Regions from separate parts of the Mycobacterium sp. ITM-2016-00317 genome, predicted to be linked through region 1. Evidence: riboswitches for the same ligand, from Rfam matches in the RefSeq annotation. Region 1 holds a riboswitch; the other holds the start of a gene.
The links. A riboswitch is a leader RNA that binds a small molecule or an ion and turns the genes downstream of it on or off. The one in region 1 is predicted to bind thiamine pyrophosphate.

Region 1 (10,229 bases):
CCGGAAGACCCGCTGCGTGCTGGGGGCCGGCAGGGGATCGGTAATGGACATATGGACTCCCTAAACGAAGTCAGGAGGCACCGTGAAATTCGTTTCGGGTGAGGTCAGGGGATCGGGCCCTAGTGTCTCAAAGCTGCGCCGATGACGTCACCTTGTGATGTGCGACACGATACTACGGAATCCGTGGTGTGACCATAAAACGTTTTGAATCACATGTATGTACGTTCACCAGCGCGTTTGGCGGTATGTCCGGGCAACGCCGGCACGACCGGGTGCCGCCGGGGCGGTCCAGGGGTGTCCAGCAACGAAATCCGTTGTTTGCCGGTCAGAACGTCGACATCGGCCGGACGCTGTTGGCCAGGTCCACCAGCGCATAGCGGTGGGCCTGGGTGGGCGCCACCCGGGCCAGGCTGCGCAGCGACGCCTCGACGCCGAGTTGCAGACCGTGCTCGGTGAACGGGAAGCCCAGGATGTGGTTGGTGCTGGCGGTGTTGTCGGCGAGCCAGTCCATCGCGGTGCCCAGCACCAGCGCGCGGATCTGCAGCACCCGCGGCTCGGTGTCGGGCAGCGCCTCGACCCGGCGCGCGGCGTCGCGGATTTGCCGTTCGGTGATCTCGCTGCTCGACCGGCCGGACAGCAGCGTCACCGCGCTGGTCAGCCTGGCCGTCGTGAAATGCCTTGAGGTGGCGGGTACTTGGTCGAGTGTGCGGACGGCAGCGTCGCGGTCTCCGGCGGCCGATTGGGCGCGCGCGAGCCCGAATCCGGCGGAGATCACGCCGCGGTCGGTGGACCAGACGGTGTCGTAGAACTTGCCTTCGTCGGCGGTGCCGGCCAACTCGGCGGTGGCGGCCAGCGCCAGCTTCGGAGCCAGCTCACCGGGCAGCGTGTCCAGCACCTCGGTGAAATGCTTTGTGGCGGCGTCATAGTCGGCGGTCAACAGCTCCGAGACGGCGCGGAACCAGACCAGTCGCCATCGCCAGCCCACCCGAGCGGCGAGTTCGTCGAGCTTCCGGGTGGCCTTGGCGACGTCGCCGAGGTCCAGCAGCGCCCGCACCTCCATCAGCGGCAGTTCCACCGACTGCGTCAGGTCGATGCCCTCGGAGTCCAGCGCGCCGTGCCGCGCCGCGCGCAGCGAGTCCAGCGTCTGCACGGGCTCGCTGAGCACCGTCGCCGACAGCACCGCGGCGCCGACGTCGGTCGGGTCGACCAGCGGCACCTGCAGCGCCCGCACGATCTCCTGCGCGGTCAGCTTCTCCGAGTGCACCTGACCGTCGAGGTAAACGTCGGTGTGCGCGACGAGCAGGTCCACCCCGAACGTCGAACGCGACGGGCTGAACGTGGTCGACAGGCCCGGCCGCGGCACCCCGGTGTCCTTGGCCACCACCTCGCGCAGCACGCCCATCAGCTGGCTGGACATCTCCTCGGCGGTCTGGAACCGGCGCCTCGGGTCGGGGTCGATCGCGCGGCGCAGCAGTCTGCCGAACGAGTCGTACTCGGCCAGCACCGGGTCGTCCTCGGGCAGTCCGTCGACGTAACGCCCGCGCCGGGTGCGCAGCTTCAGGGTCATCGCCGCCAGGGTGCGGCCCACCGTGTAGATGTCGGTCGCGACCGTGGGGCCGGTGCGCACGATCTCCGGCGCCTGGAATCCCGGTGTGCCGTACAGGTAACCGAACGAGTTGATCCGCGAGACCGCCCCGAGGTCGATCAGCTTGAGCTGGTCCTCGGTGACCATCAGGTTCTCGGGTTTGAGGTCGTTGTACACCAGCCCGAGCGAGTGCAGATAGCCGAGCGCGGGCAGGATCTCGAGCATGTAGCCGATCGCCTCGGCCACCGGCAGCAGCGAGCGGTCGCGCTTGCGGTCGTGGGTGGCCTGCTTGAGCGACGTTCCGCCCACGTACTCCATGACGATGTAGCCGACCGGATTGCCGTGCTTGTCGTCGTGCTCGACGAAGTTGTAGATCTTCACGATCCCGGGATGGGTCACCTCGGCCAGGAACTGGCGCTCGGCCATCGCGATCGCCTGGGCCTCCGCATCGCCGGAGTGTACGAGTCCCTTCAGCACCACCGGCCGGTCGTTGACGTTCTTGTCGAACGCCAGATACACCCAGCCCAGCCCGCCGTGGGCGATGCACCCCTTGATCTCGTACTGGTCGGCGACGATGTCGCCGACATTGAGTTGCGGAAGAAAGGAGTACGCGCTGCCGCAGTGCGGGCACCAGCCCTCGGACAGTGCCTTGCCGTCCGCGCTGGAGCGGCCCACCGGCCTGCCGCAGTTCCAGCAGAAGCGTTTGGACTCCGCCACCACCGGGTCGGTCATCAACGCCGCCAACGGATCCCGGGCCCGCACCCGCGGGATCTCGACCAGCCCGCCGCCGAGCCTTCGGGTCGGGGACATGTGCCGGGTGACGGTGGTGCTCAACTGCGGCACCGTGTCGCCGGTGTGGAACCCCGCGTCGTGGTCCTCGTCGTCGTCGTCGAAGAAGTTGGGCCGGAACACCGCCTGGGTGGCCATCGGCCGCATCGTCGACATCGTGTCTTCGGCGAGATCGGCGAAGCTCGCCGGCTGGGTACCGGGGTCGTCGCCGGTGTCGAGGTGTTCGCGTTCGTCCATCAGTCGGCATACCTCGCGACGGGAGGCGTCGGCGCGGGCCCCAGGACGGTCAACCACTTGCGGTACAACGTGTTCCACGTGCCGTCGCGGCGGATGCGCTGCAGCGTGCCGTTGACGAAGCGGACCAGGCCGGTGTTCTCCCGGTTGATGCCGATGCCGTAGAGCTCCTCGTTCATCGACGGGCCGACGATGTGCAGGTACGGGTCCTGCGACACCAGCCCGGCCAGGATCGCGTCGTCGGTGCTGACCGCCTCGACCTGCCGCTGTTGCAGGGCCACCAGGCAGTCCGCCCAGGTCACCACGCCGACGATCAGCGGCGGCGGGGTGATCTGCTGGATACGCTCCAGCGACGTGGTGCCCTTGGCCACGCACACACGCCTACCCGACAGGTCCGCCGACTGCCGGATGTTCGAATCTCGCGGCGCGAGGATGCGCTGGTTGGCGGTCAGATACGCGGTGGAGAAGTTGACCAGCTTCTTGCGCTCACACGTGATCGTCATGGTCTTCACCACCACGTCCACGTCGTCGTTCTGCAACGCGGCGATCCGGTCCGACGACGCCAGGATGCGGTACTCCACCTGCGACGGGGTGCCGAAGATGTCGCGGGCGATCTCGCCGGCGATGTCGACGTCGAAACCGGTGATCTCGCCGGTGATCGGATCACGGAAGCTGAACAGGTTGCTGCCGATGTCCAGGCCGACGATGAGGCGGCCGCGGGCCTTGATGTTGGCCACCGCCTTCGCCGCGTCCTCCTCGTTGTCGAACGGACGCAGGCTCACCCGGGGATCGCAGTCCTTGCCGGCCGCCGACGGCGGGCGTGCCGATTCGGGGGGCAGTTCCTCGAACCCCGCAGGCGTGGGCGGGGCGAGCACGACGCTCGGCGTGGTCACCACCGGTGACGTCTCCGAACACCCGGCCAGCAACAGCACCCCGGCGAGCAATGCGGCCCAGATCTTTTCCATCAGCGGCCATCTGTTCTTCGCGCGAGCGCTCATCACCGGCTGTCTGTTCTTCGCGCAAGCGCTCATCACCGGTACTCGCTCAATCTCGGCCAGATCCCCAGCGCCACCGCCACGGCCGCCATGATCGACAGCGCCGCGGCGCCCACCGTCGAACCGGACAGCACCCGCCGGGCGTTGACGATCTCGTTGCGCAGCTGCGTCCGGCTCTGCTCGATGCCCTTACTCAGCGCCTCGTCGAGCTTGTTGAACGCGGGGGTGGAGTCGTCCTCGCCGGTGCCCAGCGCCACCTGCGTCGCCGCCTGGTAGTTGCCGACCGCGATGTAGGCCGAGATCCGGTCGTCGGCCGCCCGCCACCGGTCCAGCAGCGCGTCCGCGTCGGACAGGTCGGACTTGTCGATTGCGTCGTCACGGGCCAGGTAGCGGGCGAGCTGCTGCTTCATCTCCTCGATGCGCTGGTAGTAGGACTGCTTACGGACATCCTCGTCGCCGCGGCGGATCAGCGACAGCGTCTCGTCGGCGCGCGCCTGCTGCGCGGTGATCGCCAGCGTCGTCACCGTCTTCAGCGACTCGGCGGCGGTCTCCTTGGCGCTGCGGCTGTCCGAGGTGGAGATCACCAGCGCCGTGCCCACCCAGATCAGCATGATCAGCACCGCCATCCCGCCGGCGACGAAGCCGACGTTGACGCGGCGCCGGGTGCGCTTGGCCAGCCAGCGGTTGGCGAACACACCGAACAGCAGAGTCGCGACCACCACCAGGATCACCGGCGTCGGGATCCTGGTGGATGCGGTGGTCTCGGCGTCCACCCGTGCCGAGGTCTCCTCGTACAGCCGCTGGGCGTCGGGCAGGATCTGCTGCTGCATCAGCGCCGACGCCTCGGACAGGTACGACGAGCCGACCGGATTGCCCGCCCGGTTGTTCGTCCTTGCCGTCTCGACCAGCCCGGTGTACACCGCCAGCCGGGCGTTGATCCGGCCCAGCAGCTGCACCAGTGACTCCTCGGTCAGGCCGCTCGACGCCCGCGTCACCGCGACGGACGCGTCGGTGATCGCCTGCTCGTAGCGCTGGCGCACCGCGCGCGGTTCCGAACCGGCGATGAACGCGGTCGCCGCGGCCGCGTCGGCGACCGAGAGTGTGGTGTAGAGCTGCCCCGCGGCGAACGACAGCGGCTCGGTGTGGTCCAGCACGGTGGTCAGCGCGTTCTGCCGGTCGTTGATGGTGGTCGAGGTCGCGAAGGCGCTGGCCACCACCAGCGCGGCGAGCACCAGCCCGATCGTCAGGATCCGTCCGGGCGTGGTCCAGAGGAACCACCACCGCGGATGCGCCGCGGTTGTCGGCGACCGCGACGCCAGAGGCTCGGTCGAGGGGTGCGCCAACTCCACAGTCACGTCTGGGCGGACCTCATCCTGGTCTCGGTCTGTTCGGCGGTCGGTCTTCTGCAAACTCTAGCTACGGACGGATTCTATGAGGGAAGTCTAAGAGCTGACGGTGCGGCATGCGGGGATTCAGGTGCCCCGAATGTCGGCGCGTTCCCTATCCTGAACGCGTGCGCGGAGACGGGGACGGCTGGGTGGTGTCGGCGGCGGGCAATGCCTACTGGGGCCGGCACGGCGCCGCGGGCCTGTTGCTGCGCGCGCCGCGGCCCGACGGATCGGCCGCCGTGCTGCTCCAGCACCGCGCGCCGTGGAGCCACCAGGGCGGCACCTGGGGGCTGCCGGGCGGCGCCCGCGACAGTCACGAGACCGCCGAGCAGGCCGCGGTGCGCGAGGCCGAAGAGGAAGCGGGGCTGACGGCGGAGCAGGTGACCGTGCGGACCACGGTGGTCACCGCCGAGGTGTCCGGGTGGACCTACACCACGGTGATCGCCGACGCGTCGGTGGAATTGGACACCGTGCCCAACCGGGAGAGCGCCGAGCTGCGCTGGGTCGCCGAGGACGAGGTCGCGGACCTGCCGCTGCACCCCGGTTTCGCCGCCAGCTGGGACCGTCTGCGCGAGGTCACGGCCGCGATCCCGCTGCTGGTCAACCCGCCGAGCTGAGCATCCCGGCGAGCTGTCGGGCCGCCGCCTTCGGATCGTCGGCCGCGGTGATCGCCCGCACCACCACCACCCGCCGCGCCCCGGCCGCCAGGACCTCCGGCAGCCGGTCGGCGTCGATGCCGCCGATCGCGAACCACGGCTTGTCGGTGCCCAGCGCCGCGGCGGCGCGCACCAGCTCCAGCCCCGGCGCGGCCCGGCCCGGTTTCGTCGGCGTCGGCCAGCACGGCCCCACACAGAAGTAGTCGACGTCCTCGGCGACCGCGGCCCGGACCTGCTCCAGGTCGTGCGTCGAGCGGCCCACCACGCGGCGGCCGACGATCTCCCGCGCCACGGTCAGCGGCAGGTCGTCCTGACCCAGGTGCAGCACGTCGGCCCCGCCCGCGCGCGCGACGTCGGCGCGGTCGTTGACCGCGAACAGCGCGCCGTGCCTGCGGGCGGCGTCGCCGAGAACCTCCAGTGCGGCGATCTCGTCGCGCGCCTCCAGCGGGCCGAACTGCTGTTCCCCGGCGGAGCCCTTGTCGCGGAGCTGGATGATGTCGACGCCGCCGGCCAACGCCGCGTCGGCGAACTCGGCGAGGTCGCCACGCTCGCGGCGGGCGTCGGTGCACAGGTAGAGCGAGGCGCTCGCTAGACGGGGTTCACGCACCCTCGAACGCTAGCGCCGTCGCGACGTAGGCTGGTAGCCGACCACACGGGAGTCCCGGGAACGGGGACTGAGAGTGAGTCCGGCCGACTCTTACCGTCACACCTGATCCGGGTCATGCCGGCGAAGGGAGTTAGCCCGCGATGTCCCCCCAGTCGCCTGCGCCGACGCGCGGAACGGTCGCGGTCGTCGGCGGCGGTGTCATCGGCCTCTCGGTGGCCCGGCGCGCACTGCAGGACGGCTGGAGCGTGCGGGTGCACCGGGCCGATGCGGCCGGCGCGTCGTGGGTGGCCGGCGGCATGCTCGCCCCGCACAGCGAGGGCTGGCCCGGCGAGGAGCAGCTGCTGCGGATCGGCCTGGAGTCGCTGCGGCTGTGGCACGACGGGTTCCTGGACGGATTGCCCGCCGAGGTGGTCACCGCGCGCCAGTCACTGGTGGTGGCCGTCGACCGGGCCGACGCCGCCGACCTGCGGACCGTCGCCGAATGGTTGTCCGGGCAGGGCCACCCGGTGAGCCCGACCAGCACCGCCCGCGATATCGAACCCCTTCTCGCCCAGGGCATCCGGCACGGCTTCCTGGCCGAGACCGAACTGGCCGTCGACAACCGCGCGGTGGTCGCCGCGCTGGCCGCCCAGTGTGAACGGCTCGGTGCCCGGTGGGCGCCGCCGGTGTCCGACCTGTCCGAGACCGGCGACGCCGACACCGTGGTGATCGCCAACGGCATCGATGCCCCCACGCTGTGGCCCGGGTTGCCGGTACGCCCCGTCAAAGGCGAGGTGCTGCGGCTGCGGTGGCGCCGCGGCTGCCTGCCCGCCCCGCGGCGGGTGGTGCGCGCGCGGGTGCACGGCCGCCAGGTCTACGTGGTGCCGCGCGCCGACGGCGTCGTGGTCGGCGCGACGCAGTACGAACACGGCCGCGACACCGCGACCACGGTCAGCGGGGTACGGGACCTGCTCGACGACGCGTGCGCGGTGATGCCTGCGCTGGGGGAGTACGAGCTGGCCGAGGCCGCGCGGCCTGCGCCCGATGACGCCGGACAACCTCCCGTTGGTCGGCAGGCTCGACGAGCGCACACTGGTCGCCGCCGGGCACGGCCGGTCGGGTTTCCTGTTGGCGCCGTGGACGGCGCAGACGATCGCCGCCGAACTGGAAGGAGCGCTGGTCCGATGAAGGTGACGGTCAACGACGAAGCGGTCGAGGTCGAGGAGCGCACGACGATCGCCGCGCTGCTCGACGGCCTGGGCTTCCCGGAGAAGGGGATCGCGGTCGCGGTGGACTGGTCGGTGATCCCGCGGTCGGAGTGGGACACCGCGCTGACCGACGGCGCCAAGGTCGAGGTCGTCACGGCGGTGCAGGGTGGCTGACAAGCTCAGCATCGCCGGCCGCGAGTTCGGGTCGCGACTGGTTCTGGGGACCGGCGGCGCCGCGAACCTCGCCGTGCTGGAGGCGGCGCTGATCGCGTCGGGGACCGAGATGACCACGGTGGCGATGCGCCGCGTCGACGCCGACGGCCGCACCGGGGTGCTGGAGCTGCTGAGCCGGCTGGGCATCACGCCGCTGCCCAACACGGCCGGATGCCGCGGCGCCGCCGAGGCGGTGATGACCGCGCAGCTGGCCCGCGAGGCGCTGCAGACCAACTGGGTCAAGCTCGAAGTGATCGCCGACGAACGCACCCTGCTGCCCGACGCCGTCGAATTGGTCAGAGCCGCAGAACAACTCGTCGACGACGGGTTCGTGGTGCTGCCCTACACCAACGACGACCCGGTGCTCGCGCGGCGGCTGGAGGACACCGGCTGCGCGGTGGTGATGCCGCTGGGCTCACCGATCGGCACCGGCCTGGGCATCGCCAACCCGCACAACATCGAGATGATCGTCGACCAGGCGAACGTGCCGGTGATCCTGGACGCCGGCATCGGCACGGCCAGCGACGCCGCGCTGGCCATGGAACTGGGCTGTGACGCGGTGCTGCTGGCCAGCGCCGTGACCCGGGCCGCGGATCCGCCGGCGATGGCCGCGGCGATGGCCGCCGCCGTCCGGGCCGGCCACCTGGCCCGCCACGCCGGCCGCATCCCGAAGAGGTTCTGGGCCCAAGCATCCAGTCCCGCCCTGTGAACAGATATGTGGCCCTGGGCAGTTCGATGGCCGCAGGCCCGGGCATCACGCCGCGGGTGGCGGGCTCACCACGGGCAGCAGGCCGCTCCGCCCGCAACTACCCCCACCTGGTCGCCGACGCACTGGGCCTCGACCTCGTCGACGTCACGTTCTCGGGCGCGACGACCGCGCACGTGCTGCGCGACTCCCAGCGCGGCGCGCCACCGCAGATCAGCGCGCTCGACGGCACCGAGACGCTGGTGACGGTGACGATCGGCGGCAACGACGTCGGCTACGTCCCGATGCTGTTCGCGGCCGGACTGCCGCGCGCGCTGCGGTCGGTGCCACTGCTGGGCGGCCGGTTGCGCGAGCTGCTCGACCCGTCGGCCCGCTATCTGGCGCTGGCGACGGTGGGCGGCGCGCTGATCGAGGTGGGGCGCGAGATCCGGCGGCGCGCACCGCAGGCCACCGTGCTGTTCGTCGACTACCTGACACTGCTGCCCGCCGACGGGGAGGCGCCCCCGCTGCGCGGCGCCGACCTGACGCTCGGCAGGCACGTGGCCGCCACGCTGGCGCAGCTGACCGCCGACGCCGCGCAGGAGACCGGGTGCGGCCTGGTGCGTGCCGCCGAGGCCAGCCGGGAGCACCACGCCTGGTCCACGCGACCCTGGACCACCAGGTTCGGCGTCCCGGTCCCGGGCAGGCCCGCACCGCTGCACCCCAATGCCGACGGGATGCGCGCGGTCGCCGACCTGGTGCTGGCGGCGGTCCGGACATGATCGAACTGACCGCCCTGACAAAGGTTTTCCGGTCGGGCCGCGGATCGTTCCGCGCCGTGGACGGATTGACCTGCACGATCGAACCCGGCCGGGTGACCGGATTCCTCGGGCCCAACGGCGCGGGCAAGACCACCACGATGCGGATGATCCTCGGACTCGACCACCCCACCTCGGGCAGCGCCACCATCGACGGGCGCAGCTACCGACAGCTGAGGGACCCGCTGCGCACGGTCGGCGCACTGCTCGACGCCCGGCAGGTGCACCCGAACCGCACGGCGCGCAACCATCTGCGGTGGATGGCCGCCGCCAACCGGATCTCCGCCGCCCGGGCCGACGAGGTCCTCGGCATGGTCGGACTGGCCTCGGTCGCGGACTCGCGCGCCGCCACGCTGTCGCTGGGCATGAGCCAGCGGCTCGGCATCGCGGCGGCACTGCTCGGTGACCCCCCGGTGCTGCTGTTCGACGAACCGGTCAACGGTCTCGACCCCGAGGGCATCCACTGGGTCCGCAGCCTGATGCGCACCCTCGCCGCGGAAGGCCGCACCGTGCTGGTTTCCAGCCATCTGCTCGCCGAGATGGCCGACACCGCCGACCGGTTGGTGGTGATCGGCAAGGGCCGGCTGATCGCGTCGACGACGGTGGCCGAGTTCACCGGGAGCTCCGGCGCGGCGCCGGTGCGGGTACGCGCGCCGCGGCTGCAGGACCTGCACGCCGCGCTCACCGAGGCCGGGTTCACGGTGGACGCCGAGCCCGACGCGCTGACGGTGCGCGACACCACCACCGAGGCGGTCGGCGAACTCGCCGCTGCGCGCTCGCTGGTGCTGCACGAGTTGAGCACCCGCGGGGTCTCGCTGGAGCAGGCCTACCTGGCCTCGACCGAGGACGCCACCGCGTACCGGGCGGGGGACGGGTGAGGCGCGCTGCTGCGGTGATCAACGCCGAGCGCGTCAAGCTGACCACGGTGCGCTCACCGCTGTGGGCCGCGCTGGCGGCCACGGTGCTCAGCGTCGGGCTGGCCGCGCTGCAGTCCTCCGTCGCCTACGGCTACGCGCGGCTGAGCGTGCCCGAGGCCGCGCTCGGGGTCGCGGTGTTCGGGATCCCGGTGCTG
Region 2 (10,229 bases), 840 kb from region 1:
CGACGAAACCTCGATCATCGTCGCCATGCACCGGTTCCTGGCGTCGACGCCGAGCCGGCTCAAGCTGATCTCTCCCTACGACGTGATCGGTGAGACCCGGCAGCCGAATCTCCCGGGGACGGTCGACGAATACCCGAACTGGCGCCTGCCGTTGCCGGTGTCCCTCGAGCAGCTGAAATCCGACCCGAGGGTTGCCGAGGTCGCCGCAGCCTTCCGCGCGGCGACGGGCAGGTGAGCCGGTTCGGCTTGTAGCGGCACCGTGCCTGCGCGTTAGTGTGCTGTAGTCGGCCTCCGGAACAGCCGACGGAAGAGTTGAGCACATCCATGACCGCACCAGCAGACGCGTCGCCCCTCGAAGCACGAGTGGGGCACCACTACCAGATGGACGGCACCTACCTCGTGGGCCGCGAGAAGCTGCGCGAATACGCCCGCGCCGTGCAGGACTACCACCCTGCGCACTGGGACGTCGCCGCAGCCAAGGAGCTGGGATATCCGGACGTCATCGCGCCGCTGACGTTCACGTCGGCCCCCGGTATGCAGTGCAACCGCCGGATGTTCGAGGAGATCGTCGTCGGCTACGACACCTACCTGCAGACCGAAGAGGTCTTCGAGCAGCACCGCCCGATCGTGGCAGGCGATGAACTGGTCATCGACGTGGAGCTGACGTCGGTGCGCAGAACGGCAGGCCGGGACTTCATCACCGTCACCAACACCTTCACCGACACCCACGGCGAGCGGGTGCACACGCTGCACACCACCGTGGTCGGCGTCACCGCAGACGACATCGACGCCGGGGTCAAGACGGCCGTGCAGAAGGCGATGATGCACGACATGAACATCCTCGACATCGGCGGATCCGATGCCGACTACGCGAAGACGGTGCGCCCCGAGGGCGCGATCCGGGTCTCCGAGGGCGGCCTGACCCGCACCCCGGGCACGCCGTCGTTCGACGACGTGAAGGTCGGCGACGAGCTGGCGGTGCACCACACCCGGCTGTCCCGCGGCGACCTGGTGAACTACGCCGGCGTGGCCGGTGACGCCAACCCGATCCACTGGGACGAGGACATCGCGAAGCTGGCCGGGCTGCCCGACGTGATCGCCCACGGGATGCTCACGATGGGTCTGGGCGCCGGGTTCGTCTCGGCCTGGTCGGGTGACCCCGGTGCGGTGACCCGCTACTCCGTGCGGTTGTCGCAGCCGGCGATCGTGTCCGCCAAGGAAGGCGCCGACATCGAGTTCAGCGGCAAGATCAGGTCTTTGGACCCGGAGAGCCGCAGCGGTGTCGTCCTCGTCGCGGCCAAGTCGGACGGCAGGAAGATCTTCGGGCTGGCAACGCTGCACGTCCGCTTCCGCTGACCTCTGGCGAAGCGGTCTTCCCGCGAAGGTGGCTTTCAGCGGCCGTTGTGGGTATAGGGGCACCGCGTAATCAGCGAACCTGCCCCTGGAGGTCTTTGTGAGTTCCGTCGACAGCACTTCGGAGGAGTCGGCGCGAGCGCGGCACCAGAGCCCGGGACAGCTGACCGGCTCGGTGGTGATCGTCGCGCTGGTCTCGGCGATCTCGGGAATGCTGTACGGATACGACACCGGCATCATCTCGGGCGCTCTGCTGCAGATCACCAAAGACTTCGAGATCGAAGAGGGCTGGAAGCAGATCATCGCCGCGAGCATTCTGCTCGGCGCGGTGATCGGGGCGTTGACGTGCAGTTACCTTTCCGAGCGCGGCGGCCGGAAGAGGACGTTGGTGATGCTCGCCGTCGTCTTCGCCGTCGGAGCCGTCGGGTGTGCGCTCGCACCCAACCCGGTCCTGCTGTCGATCGGGCGGCTCGTGCTGGGATTCGCCGTCGGCGGCGCCACCCAGACCGCACCGATGTACGTCGCCGAGTTGGCACCCCCGAAGTACCGCGGCCGGCTGGTGCTCTGTTTCCAGATCGCGATCGGAGCCGGCATCGTGATCGCCACGATCGTCGGGGCTTCGGCGTTCATCCCGTGGCGGTGGTCGATCGGCGCGGCCTGTGTGCCCGCCGTGATCATGCTCGTCCTGCTCCTGCGGTTACCGGAGAGCCCGCGCTGGCTGGTCAAGAACGACGACCGCGCCAAAGCCGGCGAGGTACTCCGACGGGTCCGGCCCTCGGACTACGACATCGACGGGGAACTCGACGAGATGGCCGCGCTGGCCCGCGAGGAGCAGACCGCCAAGACGCGGGGCTGGTCGGGGCTGCGGGCGAAATGGGTGCGGCCGGCCCTGATCCTGGGCTGCGGTATCGCCATCTTCACCCAGCTCAGCGGTATAGAGATGATCATCTACTACTCGCCGACGATCCTCACCGACAACGGGTTCTCCGAGTCCGTGGCGCTCCAGGTGTCGGTCGCGCTCGGGGTGAGCTATCTGGTGGCCCAGCTGGTCGGTCTGTCGATCATCGACAAGGTCGGCCGCCGCCGGCTGACGCTCATCATGATTCCCGGTGCGGCGCTGAGCCTTTTCGTGCTGGGTTGGCTGTTCGTCTCCGGCAACAGCGGTCGCGAATCGATGCCGTTCATCATCGCGTGCCTCGTCGTCTTCATGCTCTTCAACGCCGGCGGGCTGCAGCTGATGGGCTGGCTGACCGGCTCCGAGACCTACCCACTGGCCGTGCGCCCCGCCGGCACCGCCGCGCAGTCCGCGGCACTGTGGGGCACCAACCTGCTCATCACGCTGACGCTGCTGACGCTGATCAGTGGTATCGGGGTCGGTCCGTCGATGTGGCTCTACGGGCTGTTCAACGTCGCGGCATGGCTGTTCGTCTATTTCCGGATGCCGGATCTCACCGGCCGAAGCCTGGAGGAGATCGAGACCAAGCTCAGCAAGGGCGAGTTCCGTCCCGCGGACTTCGCCCGCTGAGCCGGGCATCGGGACTCAAGTCGTCCCCCGCCGCGGTTGCACACCAAATGCACACCGGGAGCGACGGATGAAGCGCGGGAAGAGACACGGGATGACGGCTGATCGGACGTTCTATTCGTTGATCGCCGCCGGGACCGCCCTCATCGGCTGCTGCTACGGATTCGCCCGATTCGCCTACGGGTTGTTCGTGCCCGTGTTCACCGACGAGTTCCAGTTGAGTTCCACCGTCATCGGTCTGATCGGGTCCGGCAGTTACGTGGGCTACTGCGCGGCGATCACCGTCGCACTGGTGTTCAGCGATCGGGTGGGTGCGCGCCGAATGGCCGTTGCGGCAGGAGTTGTCGCGACGGTCGGCATCGTCGTCGTCGCAGTCGCCCCCTCTGCGCCGGTCCTGGCCGCGGGCATCCTCCTGGCGGGGATGAGCACCGGCCTCGCTTCCCCGCCACTGGCCACCGCTCTCGCCCAACGCCTGAGCGCCGAGCGAGCCGACCGCGCCCAGACGATCGTCAACGCGGGCACCGGGATCGGCGTGGTGGTGTCGGGCCCGATCGCTTTTGCGTTGTTCGACCACTGGCGCGTCGCGTGGGGCACCTACGGCGTCCTCACCGTCGCGGTCACCGTGTGGGTGGCGTTCACACTCCGTAACGGACCGGCAGCGGATCGCGGCGTGCGCCGGGACCGTCGGCTTGCGCCCGGTACCGCCCGGCTGCTGACCGCCTCTGTTCTGGCCGGCCTGGGCAGCATCGCCATCTGGAACTTCGGGCGCGACCTGATCAGCACCAGCTCCGGCGGAGACGCGGTCGCGACCAGCGCCTGGATGCTGCTGGGCGCCGCCGGGATCATCGGCGCCCTCGGCGGATCCGCGGTGCAGCGGCTGGGCTTCCGTCCGACGTGGGTGGTCACCGTCTCCGCGATGTCGGCGGGCACCGCGCTGCTGGCCGTCTCTCGGGAGCACACCGCGGGTGTCCTGCTGTCGGCAGGCATGTTCGGCGCGGCCTACATCGGCCTCACCGGCCTGCTCCTGCTGTGGAGCACGCGCCTGTACCCGGATTCCGCGGCGTTCGGTGTCGGCATGTCGTTCTTCGCGATCGCCGCCGGCCAGGCGATCGGTGCACCGGTCGTCGGCGCGCTGATCCAATCGTTCGGCTATACCGCGGCATTCCTGGTGTTCGCGGTGGTCGGACTGATGCCGGCGATCTTGAGCCCTGCCTCCGCCCGCACGGCACCGGGTGCCGGCGTCACCGCCCGCCGATGAAGTCCCACGTTCCTGCGGTGACCGCGACCGCGACAGCCGCTGCCGCGATCACCGCGGCGGCGCCCAGGAGCGCCAGTTCCGGCGCGCCGAACGTCGAGGGCCGCGCCCAGGTGCGGGTCGGGTACGCGCCGAAACCCCGTGCCTCCATGGCGGTGGCCAACTTGGCCCCCCGGCGCAGCGCGAAGACCAGCAGCGCGAACGCCTGACCGAGGAACCGCCGCACCCGGGCGTGGTCGGCCACCCCGCGGGCCCGCCGCGCATGGCCCAGGTACTCCCAGTCCTGGCGCAGCAGGCCTACCGTCCGCAGCCCGGCCAGGGCACCCACGACGAATCGGGCAGGCAGCTTCAGGATCTGGCCCAGCCCGTCGGCCAGCTCGGTCGGCTGGACGTCGATGAACAGGCACACCGACGGCAATGCGATCGCCAGCACGCGCAGGAACATCGCCAGCGCGAGCTCGATGGACCCGTCGCTGACGGTGATCAGCAGGAAATGCCAGTGCACGGCGCCGCTGGGCTCACCGTAGAGCAGGTTGGTCAGCGCGGTCAGCGCCGCGGCGAGAGTGACGAACGCGCCGCGGATCGCAAAGGCACGTAACGGGATGCGCAGCGCGAGCAGCAGCGGGATCTCCAGCACCAGCGCGGTCAGCGCCGACAGCCAGTCGACGCTGAGCACCAGCGTGCCCGCGATGAGCGCCGCGGCGAGCAGCTTCGCGACCGGGTTGACGCGCACGGTCGTCATCGGTGCGCCGCCGCAGCCAGGGCGATACGCCGGTCGGCGAGGACGTCGACGAACTCGGTGTCGTGCGTGACGGCCACCACGGCGGTTCCCGCGTCGGCGAGCTCGGCCAGCAGCTGGATGAGCTCCTCCCACGTACGGCGGTCCTGCCCGAAGGTGGGTTCGTCGAGGATGACGGCGGCGGGCCGGGTCATCAGCACGGTCGCCACCGACAGCCGGCGCTTCTCGCCCCCGGACAAGGTGAACGGGCTGCGGTCGGCCAGCTGACCGAGGCGCAGCCGGTCCAGCAGATCGTCGCTCAGAGTATGGATTTCGTCGGGACTGCGCCCCAGCGCCCTGGGTCCGAGCGCAAGCTCGTCTCGGACCGTGCCGGTGAGGAACTGGTGTTCGGGATCCTGGAAGACGCTCGCGATGCGGGTCAGCAGTTCCTTGGACCGCCACCGGACCGGCTCGAGCTTCCTGGGCAACGGGGCGAACGACTCGGCGGCCCGCAGCGCTCCGCCGCGCGGTGCCAGCAGCCCGCCCAGGGTCAGCGCGAGAGCGGACTTGCCGCAGCCGTTGGGCCCGGTGACGGCGGTGACCCGGCCGCGGGGGATGTCGAAGTTCAGTCCGCTGCGCGCGACCGGTCCGCCGCGGTGGCCCACCGACAGGTCGGCGGCGGTCAGCAGCGGCTCCGGCGCGGTCTGCGGTGCCCGCCGGACAGGGGTGGCCGGCACGTCGGGTAACCAGATCCCGGACTGCACAAGGTGTTTGCGCTCGCGTGTGAGGGTCTGCTCCGGTGGACCGTCGGCGATGACGGTACCGTCTGCGCCGAGCACGACCACCCGGTCGATCACCGGCAGCCACACCTTGGTGCGGTGCTCGACGACCACCACGGTGGCGCCGGTGCGGTCGGCCGCGGCGGCGACCGCATCACGTACCTCGACGACACCGGCGGGGTCGAGGTTGGCCGTCGGTTCGTCCAGCAGGATCAGCCCGGGCTGCATGGCGAGCACGCCGGCCAGCGCCAGCCGCTGCTTCTGCCCGCCGGACAGTTTCGAAGTGTCCTGTCCAAGAGGCAGGTTCAGCCCGACAGCTTCCAGGGCGTCGGCGACGCGCGGCCAGATCCGGCTGCGCGGCACCGAGAAGTTCTCCATGCCGAACGCCAGGTCGTCACCGACCCGCGACAGGATCACCTGGGAATCCGGGTCCTGCAGGACCATTCCGATGCGGGACCGTTGCGCAGCCGGTGGCCTACCGTCGACCAGAAGCTGTCCGGCGGCATGGCCTTCGTCGGCGCTGCCGAGCAGTCCGGCGAGTCCCTGCAGCAGCGTCGACTTCCCCGAGCCGGACGGGCCCAGCAGCAGCACCCGCTCCCCCGGCTCAACGCGCAGATCGAGACCCCTTGTTGCCCATCGTTGTTGGCCCGCGTGCTGCCAGCCCCAGCCCCGGGCCTCGATCGCGGCTCCGCCGCGCGCGGGAGCCGGCTCCGGGGTCATCGGGGCCGGCGGCCCGAGACCACCCTGCCGGCGGCGAAGCGGTCGAGCGCGCCGGTCTTGGCCAGCCCCCGGACGACGAACCAGGACAGCACGCCGGCGAGGACGGCGCCGGAGATCACCGCCGAGCCGGTGTAGATCGCGGCGAACGCGGTGGTCGAGCCGGGGTACCAGAGGAACAGGTCGTTGACGGCCAGCGCCAGCCCGGCCGCTGCCCCGGCGAGGGCGGCCACCGGCAGATTCCACCTGCGGTAGAAGAAGACGGCGAACACCAGCTCGGCGCCGAGCCCCTGGACGATTCCCGATTCGATGGTCAGCACCCCCCACTGGTTGCCGACCAGGGCGGACACCGTGGCCGCGACCAGTTCGCCGTACAGCGCCGCGCCGGGTTTGCGGATCACGAGCGCGGTCAGCACACCGGCGAACAGCCACCCCGCCGGCGAGTGCCTGCAGACCGGGCAGCACTGCTCCCAGCGGCTCGGTCAGCGGATTGGACGCGACGTTCCAGAAGACGAACACCAGGCCGGCCGCGACGGCCAGGACGCTGGCGACCACGATGTCGACGACCCGCCATCGCAGCGCGGGGCTGCGGCCGGCGGCTGCGGTGTGGTCGAGATACTGCTGGTCCATGAGGACTCCTTGACTGCGGGTATGGCGGGTCCGCCCGGGGACCCGCCGAAGAATCGGGGTGCCGAGCTGCTGAGGCCGAGCTCAGGCCGGTGGTGTGTGACAGGCCGGTGTGTGAAAGGCGACGTTCACGAGCATCTCCCTACGCCGGCATTACCCGGTCAGGTTCGTACGGTCGACGGCCGGTCAGCCGTCCTCTCAGCGCACTCGGTGTGCACTCCCGTGTGGTACGTCCCCCAAGCTAGCGCAGCCGGGGCCGCCCCCGCCAGGCCGGGTCAGCGCTGCACTGTCGTCCACGTGGCGCCGTGCGCCGTCTCGGTGACGACGTAGTCGGCGCCGGAGCGGGGGGCGCACCGGGCGATGAACTCCAGTTCCTGCGCTGCCCACCGGTCCCAGTGCGGACGGTAGGTGTCGCCGTCGCGCTGCAGTGCCCGCTGCCTGCGCAGAGGCTCCGGGCTCTCGACCCAGATGCCCAGGTCGGCCAGTGCCCGGTTGTCCGGTGCCAGCGCGCCGACCCCTTCGACGATCAGTCGCCGGCCGGCGCCCACGGTGTGCCAGCCTGCCGGGGAGTCGGTCGCCCAGTCCCAGCGGCGCCACCGGCCGGGCCGCCCCTCGGCGCGTGGGCGCAGCAGTTCGTCGTGGACGTGCCGGCTGGCCCAGTTCAGCCCGTCCCAGCCCGGGTAGATGTCGTCGAGGCGAACCAGGACGCTCCCGAGCCAGCGCTGGTGCAGCCGGTCGGCCAGCGTGGACTTCCCCGATCCGGAGCGACCGTCGATCAGCACCGTGGTCATGTCCTCGGAGAGCAGGCGGCCCACCACGGCGTCGACGCTCACGAAGTCCCCTTGATCGACCGATCCACGGTCGGGTCCGCCGGCCGGGTGACACCGACCTTAGTCGCGGCGGGTCGGCTGACAGACGCCGCTCAGGAACCCACCATCATCAGACCGCCGTCCACGGCCAGGAGTTGTCCGGTGATGAATCGCGCGGCCGGACTGCTCAGAAAGAGCAGTACGGGAGCCACGTCGGTCGCCGGGTCACCCAGCCTTCCGCCGAGCGGGATGCTCATCTGCAACTGCTGGTCCATCAGCGGCGCCATGTCCGGTCCGAGGAATTCCCGCACTCGGTCCGCCCCGGGGGTCTGCACCGCAGGCGCTACGGCGTTGACCGTCACCCCGTCGTGTGCCCAGGCGCGTGCAGCCGACCTGGTCCAGGCGTGTACGGCGCCCTTGGCTGCGGCGTAGACCGCCGACATCGGACTGCCCATTGCGGCCTCGGCAGAACCGAAATTGATGATCTGGCCGCCGTTTTCGCGCATCGCGGCATAACCCGCCTGGTTGACGAAGATGGTCGACTTCAGATTCGTGGCGAGCTGCCGATCGATGTCGTCGCCGGTGAGGGAGCCGGGTACGCCCGGCTGCCAATGCCCGGCGGCGTGGATGACGACATCGAGTCCATCCAGCGTGCGTACCGCGTACCCGACCGCGTCGTCGACATCGTCGGCGTCGCGTACATCGCAGCGCCGCCAGTGGGCCGGCAAGCCCTCGGGGGGTTCGGATTGGTGATAGGTCGCGGCCACCAGCGCCTCGGCGTCGACGAGTGCGCGCACCGCCGCGGCGCCGATGCCGGTGGCGGCGCCGGTCACCAGGACCTTGCGCCCGGCCACAGACGCGCGAGGTATATCCACGACTTCCTCCCTCTCCTACGTGTGGTCAGAACGTGACGACGACCTTGTCCGCAGCACCGGGCGTGCCCGCCAGGTCGAATGCGGAGTGCACCTCCGAGAACGGGACGGTGTGGCTGACGATCACGGCGTACTTCTGCCAGTTGGTGACCAGATCTTCTGTCACTTCGAAGATCTCGTCGGGGTAGCCCATGGAGCCGACGATGGTGATCTCGTTGCTCATCACGTTGCCGAAATCGACCGGGACGGGCTCCTTGTGCACACCGACGACCCCGAGCGTGGCACCCTTCTGCGCCGCCGCCAGGGCGGTGTCGACGACGGCTTTCGCGCCGGCGGCGTCGAGGAAGATGTCGGTGCCGGCCTTTCCCGGGACGAGCGCCTGCCCCTCGCCGTGCAGCTCGATCAGCCGGGCGATCACATCGTCGTCACCCGAGTTGATCACCGCGTCGGCGCCGACTTGCAGAGCTTTATCCAGCCGTGCCGCAACGATGTCGGCCACGACGACGTGCCCGACGCCGAGCGACTTGAATGCCAGCACGGCGCCGAGACCCACCGGTCCGGCGCCGAACACGACGACTTTGTCGCCCGGCTTCGGTCGGCACTGATTGACACCGTGGCGCGCGACGGCCATCGGCTCGTTGAGCGCGGCCACCTCGAACGGGATGTGCTTCGGGATGACCTGCAGCGTGACACCGCGGACTGCGTTCTCCACCAACAGATAGTCGGCCAATGCGCCCTGCGCACCGCCGTTTCCGATGATGCCGCCCGGTGCGGCCATCGGATTGACGACGACATGGTCTCCCACGTCGATATCGTCGACATCGGCGCCGACCTCGACGACCTCCCCGGCGGGTTCATGCCCGAGTGGGGTGCTGCCCTGGCGTGGCGGGATCCCCCCGATCGCGATGTAGAACGAGTCCGATCCGCAGACGCCGCAGGCGCGCATCCGTACCAGGACGTCCCTGGATCCGACCACGGGTACGGGCGTGTCCAGCACCTGAACCGTCCCGGGCCCGGTCACCGTCGCCACCTTCACGCCGACATCGCGTCCAGGAATCCGGTCCAGTCGGGAAACATTGCGCGGTCGACGATCTCGATCCGGACACCGGAATCGTCGATGAAGTAGGCGAATGTGGTCAAGGATTCCCCCGCGGGGCGCGCTTCCAGGCGATAGCCGGCCTCTTCGAGCCGTCGGGCCGCCGCGGGCAGGTCGTCGACCCAGTAACCCAGATGGTGCGCCGCACCGGAAGCCCGCACCGTCCACACGGTACCCGGCACTTCCTGAACGATCTCCAGATGCGGCGCCTGCAACGAGTAGACGAACCGGAACGGCACCTCGACCTCCCCGTCGAGGGTCGCCACGGTCAGGGTGGCTTCGACAGGCTTGGTCCAGGTGTATCCGGCGGCAGCACTGAGCCGGGCGGCGGCCTCGCCGACATCGGGGACGACCAGACCGGTGTGGTAGAGCGCATCGGCGGTGAGCACGGCGGAGGTCACGGTCGGCCTTCCAGTTCGATGTCGAAAGTCCCGAGATAGTCGGCGAACACGGGCTTCAGCTCGTCGACGGTGAGACCGTA

Region 2: it holds a riboswitch for thiamine pyrophosphate, as region 1 does, so the genes downstream of both, C6A87_RS28155 (ECF transporter S component) here and thiO (glycine oxidase ThiO) in region 1, are expected to answer to the same signal.

Annotation. Positions count from the first base shown of each region.
Region 1 is NZ_CP134399.1:640,175-650,403, forward strand. It holds gene C6A87_RS03035 (STAS domain-containing protein) at 1-51, opposite strand, end outside; gene C6A87_RS03040 (serine/threonine-protein kinase PknG) at 326-2,611, opposite strand; gene C6A87_RS03045 (glutamate ABC transporter substrate-binding protein) at 2,611-3,606, opposite strand; gene glnX (protein kinase G-activating protein GlnX) at 3,639-4,958, opposite strand; gene C6A87_RS03055 (NUDIX domain-containing protein) at 5,117-5,608, shown strand; gene thiE (thiamine phosphate synthase) at 5,592-6,254, opposite strand; TPP riboswitch at 6,290-6,400, shown strand; partial or broken gene thiO (glycine oxidase ThiO) at 6,395-7,421, shown strand; gene thiS (sulfur carrier protein ThiS) at 7,418-7,615, shown strand; gene C6A87_RS03075 (thiazole synthase) at 7,608-8,363, shown strand; gene C6A87_RS03080 (SGNH/GDSL hydrolase family protein) at 8,360-9,121, shown strand; gene C6A87_RS03085 (ATP-binding cassette domain-containing protein) at 9,118-10,035, shown strand; gene C6A87_RS03090 (ABC transporter permease) at 10,032-10,229, shown strand, end outside.
Region 2 is NZ_CP134399.1:5,860,485-5,870,713, forward strand. It holds gene malQ (4-alpha-glucanotransferase) at 1-235, shown strand, start outside; gene C6A87_RS28130 (fused (3R)-hydroxyacyl-ACP dehydratase subunits HadA/HadB) at 325-1,356, shown strand; gene C6A87_RS28135 (sugar porter family MFS transporter) at 1,454-2,878, shown strand; gene C6A87_RS28140 (MFS transporter) at 2,970-4,133, shown strand; gene C6A87_RS28145 (energy-coupling factor transporter transmembrane component T) at 4,117-4,872, opposite strand; gene C6A87_RS28150 (ABC transporter ATP-binding protein) at 4,869-6,347, opposite strand; partial or broken gene C6A87_RS28155 (ECF transporter S component) at 6,344-6,974, opposite strand; TPP riboswitch at 7,094-7,205, opposite strand; gene C6A87_RS28160 (AAA family ATPase) at 7,247-7,804, opposite strand; gene C6A87_RS28165 (SDR family oxidoreductase) at 7,894-8,655, opposite strand; gene C6A87_RS28170 (zinc-binding dehydrogenase) at 8,681-9,688, opposite strand; gene C6A87_RS28175 (VOC family protein) at 9,685-10,149, opposite strand; gene C6A87_RS28180 (sulfotransferase) at 10,146-10,229, opposite strand, start outside.